DNA from 2 places in the Mangrovibacillus sp. Mu-81 genome. Region 1 is predicted to be linked to the other one. Evidence: a T-box and tRNA genes for the amino acid it is inferred to sense, from the RefSeq annotation. Region 1 holds a T-box; the other holds one or more tRNA genes.
The links. The T-box of region 1 lies ahead of V6B33_RS11070 (valine--tRNA ligase). A T-box ahead of a tRNA ligase gene usually reads a tRNA of that ligase, here a tRNA-Val.
Positions count from the first base shown of each region.

Region 2: it encodes a tRNA-Val, which carries the amino acid that the T-box ahead of V6B33_RS11070 (valine--tRNA ligase) is inferred to sense. The anticodon was not compared.

Region 1 is NZ_JBAJHU010000004.1:98,731-102,948, reverse strand. Features, by position in the region: gene spoVID (stage VI sporulation protein D) at 1-348, shown strand, start outside; gene ysxE (spore coat protein YsxE) at 463-1,488, shown strand; gene V6B33_RS11075 (hypothetical protein) at 1,524-1,712, opposite strand; T-box leader at 1,875-2,103, shown strand; gene V6B33_RS11070 (valine--tRNA ligase) at 2,180-4,218, shown strand, end outside.
Region 2 is NZ_JBAJHU010000003.1:167,128-171,345, reverse strand. Features, by position in the region: gene V6B33_RS08020 (acyl-CoA dehydrogenase family protein) at 1-601, opposite strand, end outside; gene V6B33_RS08015 (3-hydroxyacyl-CoA dehydrogenase) at 673-1,440, opposite strand; gene cspD (cold-shock protein CspD) at 1,586-1,786, opposite strand; gene V6B33_RS08005 (hypothetical protein) at 2,050-2,226, shown strand; tRNA gene V6B33_RS08000 (tRNA-Val) at 2,426-2,498, opposite strand; gene V6B33_RS07995 (TRAP transporter permease) at 2,889-4,218, opposite strand, start outside.

The DNA of each region.
Region 1 (4,218 bases):
GCACCGGTTCAGCAACAGTTGAAAGAAGAAGAGGAAGAAGAGTCGTCTTCGATGGAAGCGGAATTGGAAAGTGCTGAAGAACCAGCGGATAAAAAGAAAAAAATCAAAGGGAAGAAAAAATATGAAAGCATTTCGCTGACTGATTTCTTTGCAAGGAAAGAAGAGGAACGAGGTGCAAAACTCAGGGTGTGCATTGTACAGGAAGGGGAAACCCTCGATCACATTGCTGAAAAATATGATTTGACGATCGCCCAGCTTTTACGGGTCAATCATCTGGAAGCAAATCAAGAAGTATATGGCGGCCAGGTGCTCTATATTCCAAATGAAGAGCCGGTGTTCAAGATATAAGTTAAAAATGAACCAGAATGATAAATCAGGACTGACACCAACATACTGGCGGCAGTCCTTTCTTTTATATAATGGGGTCCAGTGAACGGGAATAAAGATGGGGAGGTGAACTATATGCAGACCATCGACAGTTTAAAACCTGTCTTGCAGCCATACGGAGTAGAACCTTTTTTTGTGGAAGACACAGGGAAGGTATGCAGGGTGTACTCGAACAAAGGGACGCTTGCGGTCAAACACATACCTGCTGAAAACGGTGTGGATTTCGTCAGGAACGTCCAGACACTCTTTCAAAGGGGATACAACCGGATCGTCCCCATTTATCCGACCATGGATGGAAGGTATGGTGTCTGGCACGAAGGAGAACTATTCTATTTGATGCCGTGGCTGAACAATCAGGAGAAGGAAGATCGATTTGAAAAACATCAGAAACTGTTCCGCGAACTAGCCAGGCTTCATACGATATCCTCGCAGGATGTGAAGATAAACAAAGAAGAAAGGGAATCACATTATGAACAGTTGACTTCAAGATGGGAAAAGGAACAGCAGTTTCTTGATGAATATGTGGAAACGTGCGAGAAGACAGCCTATATGTCCCCGTTTCAATATCACTTTTGTATGTTTTATAAAGATGTGTCACAGGCACTTAAGTTTTCACGGAAGATGCTCGACGAGTGGTATGAGAACACTAAGGAACTTGAAAAGGTGAGGACGGTCATCATTCATGGAAAAGTGTCGACCGAACATTTCCTATTCGACGACAGGGGATTGGGGTATTTCCATAACTTCGAAAACTCGAAAATCGCTTCGCCTTTTCACGACTTGCTGCCTTTTCTCTCCAGAACATTGAAGACGTACCCCAAGTATTATGACGAATGTGTAGAGTGGCTGGAAACGTACTTTCACCATTTTACCGTCCGAAACGAGGAAAGACTGCTGTTCATGAGTTATTTAGCCTATCCAAGTTCAGTGATTGCAGTGGTAGAAAAATATTTTCATACTGCCAAAGGGAAGAGGAATGAGCGGAAATCGCTTAAGAAACTGCAGCGTCACTATTGGCTTCTTAAAAATACCGAATATGTTGTCATGCGTCTGGATGAAATGGAAAAAAAGAAGCAGGAGCAGTCAGCCGAAACAGAATAAAAAAAGAACTGACGAAGACTGCATTCGTCAGTTTTTTAAATCCAATCGAAGTAAATGGCCAGGCCGATACCGATGAACAGGGTCAATAGGAGGACATCGAATGTGGTTGGAAGCAAAATGGTGCGGATCCCTTGAAAGACAGTGAAGGGTATGATGAATTGCTTACATATTAACCGGGCATTCCCCATCCACTTCTGCAAGGTGTATTGATTGATTTTTTTCATAATTATCCACTCACTTTCCTGGGTGAATTCACTACTTTATCTTATGATTTCAGTACGGAAGGGTGCCTGAGGCAGGCGGATTGAATATTTTTCAGTAAAATTGGCGAGAATGATTGACGAAAGTTCAGTAAATCCTATACTATAGTGAGTACATAAATAATTTTAAAAGCGTTGAACAGGAAGAGTACATTGCCCCCCGCTTTAAGAGAGGAAAATCATTTGCTGAGAGATTTTCCAAGCGAAGACGATGGAAGGTCGCCTGAAGAGCTGCTTCTATGAAGACAGTAGTAGAAGCCGGTTAAAAGCCGTTATTGTTCATTGAGAGTTCAGGAGTATTTTATGGCTTCTGAGAAAAAAGGTGGTACCGCGAAACGAATCCTTCGTCCTTTTACAGGGCGAAGGATTTTTTGTGTTCCAAAAATAAATCACCTTTATAGAAAACGATAACGATTCAGGGAGGAAATCACATGGAAACTCAAGATCAATTATCGATGCCGACCAAATATAATCCCAATGCGATTGAGCAGGGAAGATACAAATGGTGGCTGGAAGGAAAGTTTTTTGAAGCGAAAAGCGATAAAGAGAAGGAACCGTATACGATCGTCATTCCGCCGCCGAACGTAACGGGCAAGCTTCACCTCGGGCATGCTTGGGATACGGCGCTTCAAGATATCCTGACAAGAATGAAGCGTATGCAGGGTTACGATGTATTATGGCTGCCGGGTATGGACCATGCAGGAATCGCCACACAGGCAAAAGTAGACGAAAAGCTGCGTAACCAAGGCATTTCAAGGCATGATATGGGACGTGAGAAATTCGTAGAAGAAACATGGAAATGGAAAGAAGAGTACGCAGAGCATATCCGTAAACAATGGTCGAAAATCGGATTGGGCCTTGATTACAGCCGTGAACGATTTACGCTTGATGAAGGCTTATCACAAGCCGTACAAAAAGTGTTCATTGATCTTTATAATAAAGGCTTGATTTACCGCGGTGAATATATCATCAACTGGGACCCTGCCACGAAAACGGCTCTATCCGACATCGAAGTGATCCACCAGGATGTTCAGGGTGCATTCTATCACATGAAGTATCCACTGGCTGATGGAAGCGGGCATATCGAAATCGCTACGACACGTCCAGAAACGATGCTTGGGGATACGGCTGTTGCTGTACACCCTGAAGACGACCGTTACAAGCATTTAATAGGTAAGAAGGTCACTCTTCCAATCGTTGGACGCGAAATACCGATTGTCGGTGATGATTATGTGGATATGGAATTTGGTTCCGGAGCAGTGAAAATCACGCCTGCTCACGACCCGAATGACTTTGAAATCGGGAACCGCCATAATCTTGAGCGCATCCTAGTGATGAATGAAGATGGCACGATGAATGAAAAAGCAGATAAGTATAAAGGGATGGACCGCTTTGACTGCCGTAAACAGATTGTCAAAGATCTTCAGGAAGCAGGCGTTCTGTTTAAAGTCGAAGAACATATGCATTCGGTAGGGCACTCAGAACGCAGCGGAGCGGTTGTAGAACCTTATTTATCCACACAGTGGTTTGTCAAGATGGATCCATTGGCTCAGGAAGCAGTCATACTCCAGGAACAGGAGAACAAAGTCAACTTTGTTCCTGACCGTTTCGAAAACTCTTATCTTCGCTGGATGGAAAATACACGTGACTGGTGTATTTCACGTCAACTATGGTGGGGACACAGAATCCCTGCATGGTACCACAAAGAAACAGGTGAAGAATATGTAGGTAAGGAAGCACCTGTTGACAGTGAAAACTGGACACAGGAAGAGGACGTTCTGGATACATGGTTCAGCTCAGCGCTTTGGCCATTCTCCACAATGGGCTGGCCGGATACTGATTCTGAAGACTTTAAGAGATACTACCCGACCAGTACCCTGGTAACGGGCTACGATATCATCGGTTTCTGGGTTTCCCGCATGATTTTCCAAGGTCTTGAGTTTACAGGGGAGCGCCCATTCAAAGATGTATTGATCCACGGTCTCGTTCGTGCTGAAGATGGACGCAAAATGAGTAAATCCCTTGGAAATGGTGTCGATCCGATGGAAGTCATCGAGAAGTATGGTGCAGACTCACTGCGTTACTTCTTATCGACAGGCAGTTCACCTGGTCAGGACCTGCGCTTCTCATTCGAGAAAGTGGAATCGGTTTGGAACTTTGCCAATAAAATCTGGAATGCATCACGCTTTGCATTGATGAACATGGATGGAATGACCTATGAAGAGATTGATCTGAGCGGAGAGAAATCCGTAGCGGATAAATGGATCCTTACCCGTTTGAATGAAACGATCGAAAACGTTACACGTCTTGCAGACCGTTATGAATTCGGCGAAGTGGGAAGAATCCTTTATAACTTCATCTGGGATGACTTCTGTGACTGGTATATCGAAATGGCGAAGCTTCCTTTATACGGTGAAGACGAAGCGGCCAAGAAAACCACCCGTTCGATTCTCGCATACGTTCTCGACAA
Region 2 (4,218 bases), on a different contig from region 1:
GCTTCCTGCCCCTGGAGAACCCCTCTGTACCTCTTTCAATTGCTATAAGGCTGATTCCTTTATGAGCAGGAACTGCACCGGTATCAGTTTTGCATGCAACAATAACCAGGTCACAATGTATCCCGTTGGTGATAAAAGTCTTTTGTCCGTTCACAATATAATGATCACCATTCAATTTGGCGGTCGTTTTAATCCCGGCCAAGTCCGATCCCGTTCCCGGCTCCGTCATTGCAATCGCCGATATCATATTCCCTTTTGTACAGGAAGGAAGCCATCGCTTCTTCTGTTCATCTGTGCCGTATTCCGTAATATAAGGGACGACGATATCATTATGGAGCCCAACACCGATTAACCCTGAACCGACACGTTCCAATTCTTCGTTTATGATGACAGAGAATCCCCAATCCGCACCGCTGCCCCCGTATTGTTCATCAACATCCGGACAAAGAAACCCCTGCATGCCCATCTTCTCCCAAAACGACCTCGGTACAAGCCTGTCTCTTTCCCACTGTTCATAATGTGGATATGCTTCCTTCTGCAAAAACTTACGCAGTGAGCTTCGAAACATGTTATGTTCTTCTTTTAAATATGGATGATACACACGTTTCTCTCCTTTCTTGTGCAATTGATCCAAAAATGAATGACGGTCCATTCATTTTTGGGATAATTCACTTATTTGGGCTGCATGCGTATGGCTCCATCCAATCTGATTGTCTCCCCATTCAACATTGGATTTTCTATAATGGCATCTACAAGCTGTGCAAATTCTGAAGGATAGCCGAGTCTTTTCGGAAATGGAACGTTTTCCCCAAGAGAAGTTCTTGCCTCTTCAGGAAGCGAGTCAAACATAGGGGTCTGAAATAATCCGGGGGCAATCGTCATCACCCGAATTCCATCTCGTGCAAGTTCCCTTGCAATCGGAAGTGTCATTCCTGCCACTCCTGCTTTAGAAGCGCTATATGCTGCCTGCCCGATTTGCCCGTCGAATGCAGCTACGGAGGCAGTATTTATAATAAGACCTCTCTCACCACATTCATTTTTTTCATTACCCTGCATGTTTTGTGCCGCTAAACGGATGATATTAAATGTACCGATTAAATTGATTTCAATCACTTTTGAGAATAGATCAAGAGAGTGAACACCTTTCCTGCCGGACACCTTTGAAGGGGGAGCAATCCCGGCACAGTTGACTACCGTATTGATACATCCAAAAGAATCAATGGCGTTCATCATCGCCGCTTCCACATCTTTTTCACTTGTCACATCGGTATAGTGAAATCCTACACTGCCTCCTAATTCACTTTCCAGCCTTCTTCCCTTCTCTTCGTCGATATCTAATATAAATGCCTTTGCCCCTTTACCTACCAGGCTCCTGACAGTGGCTTCACCTAATCCCGAGGAACCTCCTGTTACAATCGCCACGCAATCGTTTATTCTCATTATCCTAGCCTCCATTAATGGGTATACCTTCATTTTATCTTTGTAACAAATAAAAAGAAATAATTTTAGGAAAATTCTGTTTATTTATCTCATAAAAAAACAGACTCATCAAAATGATGAGCCTGTTTTGGAAGTTTGGTATCAATTATTTCTTAACAACGTTAGCTGCTTGTGGTCCACGAGCACCTTGTTCGATGTCGAAAGAAACTTCTTGACCTTCGTCAAGTGATTTGAAACCTTCACCTTGGATCGCTGAGAAATGTACGAATACATCGTCTCCACCTTCTACTTCGATGAATCCAAAACCTTTTTCTGCGTTAAACCATTTTACTTTACCATTTTCCATGAAAAATGCCTCCTAGTGTGTGCTTACCACACAATGTATTACTATTCTTGCGATATCAGGTGAAAACCAAATCTTGTTCTTCCCTCGTATACCGGACAAAAATAATTCTTCTATAGAATAACAGGATTTTCTGAAATAATCAAGTCAACAAAACCATGCTTTATAAAGTCAGACGACTTACAATCATTCAATTTGAATTCACCCTATTTTCTTATGAATGAATTTTATGTGGTATAATAAAAGCAGTTGAAAGGAAGTGTAATATGAAATCCACCAAAAGCTTGTTTAGTAATGGATCTGCTGTCACGATAAAAGAAACCGGCGAAACGGTAACCATCTTAAAATCCCAGTACGTTAAAAACATGAAACGCTACTCATATATCGTCAAAGAACATCCCGGAACATTTTTCTTTGAAGAAGAATTAACTTCGGATGAATGATAAAACTGCAGACGGCCGTCTGCAGTTTTTCATTTGTGTGTAAGCAGATATCTTTCCCCCTATTTATAGCCATTTACATAAATCTCACGAAAAAAGCCGCGACCCAATGTACATTGGTTTCGCGGCTTTTCATATTTATCCAGATGCAGAGCCCATCGATAGGTTTCGGTACGAACATGGTTCTGCGCTTTTTTCTTAATGACCTGTGAGGGACTTGAACCCCCGACCCCCACCCTGTCAAGGTGATGCTCTCCCAGCTGAGCTAACAGATCTTATTAGAACTACATATTTTATTATAGCTTGGATGACGGAAATGTCAATCATTTTTTGTATATCTGTATACAAGAACAAACGTTCGAATATAATGATAATACTTCGAGAAAGGATGATAAGGATGAGCAAACTCTTGACTCGTTCGTTAATAGAACAGTCTCCGATTGAAATCATATACATGCCCCATCATAATCAGCTCTCAAAAAGGAAGATCACTGTCAAGAAAGTGAATTTTGACAGCATTATCGCTTATTGTTTCCTAAGACAGCAATTCAGAACTTTTCGATTAGAACATATTTTAGCTGCATATCCATTACTAAATAATAGAAAGACTTTACGAAAACAGCTAAAAAAAGAAGGCGAACATTGAAGTCCACCCTCTTTCATGATTAAGCTGTTGCTTGTTTTGGCCGTTTATCCTCTCTTTTGACGAAGAATTGGATTGCCAATAATATTCCGAATGAAATTAGACCGATTGTATCGGTCATTCCTTCTGGATAAATCAGCATCAGACCCGCTGCCACCAGGAGGAATCGTTCAATCACATATAATCTGCGGTACCAATAACCGATCATCCCCGCACCGATGGCAATCATACCCGTTATCGCTGTGAAAATTACCCATAATAATCTTGGTATGGTCGTATCGATCATAAGCAATTCAGGTGAAAGCACGAACATATACGGTATGATAAAGGCTGCGATTGCCAATTTTGCTGAATTGACTCCGGTCCTTATCGGTTCTCCTCCTGATACCCCCGCTGCAGCAAATGCCGCCAGTGCAACTGGTGGTGTGATATCGGCAATGATACCAAAATAGAAAACAAATAAATGAGCTGACAGCTCAGGTGCCCCTAATAAAATGATTGCCGGAGCAGCGATTGTTGATGTTATGACATAATTCGCTGTAGTAGGTGATCCCATTCCGAGCACGATCGATGCAATCATGGTAAAGAATAACGTGAGAAGAAGTTTACCTTGAGCAGAATTAGTTAAATCAGCTGCCAGGTCAACGAGTCCGTTTGCTAATGTTAATCCTAATCCCGTCTTGGTCACCACACCTACAATAATGCCTGCTGCTGCGGTTGCAACTGCCACTGAAAGTGCAGTTCTTGCACCATCAACCAAAGCATCAACTGCATCTTTGAACCCGATCCTGGTATCTTTGCGGATCGCACTGATTGCGATGGTCGCAACGATTGACCAAAGTGCCGCTCTCATAACACTCATCCCGCTAACAAGAAGAATGATGACTGTCAAAATCGGAAGAAGCAGATAAATCTTTTTCAGTACTTCTTTCCGGTTGGGCATTTCTTCATCTTCAAGTCCGCGTAATCCTAAACGCTTTGCTTCAAAGTGAGTCATGATCCAAATACCTGTGAAGTACAGTACGGCAGGAATGGCTGCCGCTTTCGCGATATCCCAATAAGAGATCCCGCCGATGAACTCGACCATCAGGAATGCAGCTGCCCCCATGATCGGCGGCATTAACTGCCCGCCGGTCGATGCGGCAGCTTCTACTCCCCCGGCAAACTCCTTCTTGTATCCGAGTTTTTTCATCATCGGAATTGTAAAGGAACCGGAAGTTACCACGTTTGCAACCGAACTACCGCTGATGGTTCCCTGGAGGGCACTCGAGAATATGGCAACCTTTGCCGGTCCACCGGTACGCTTACCTGCAATGGAAACAGCAAGATCGTTAAAATATTGACCTACTCCA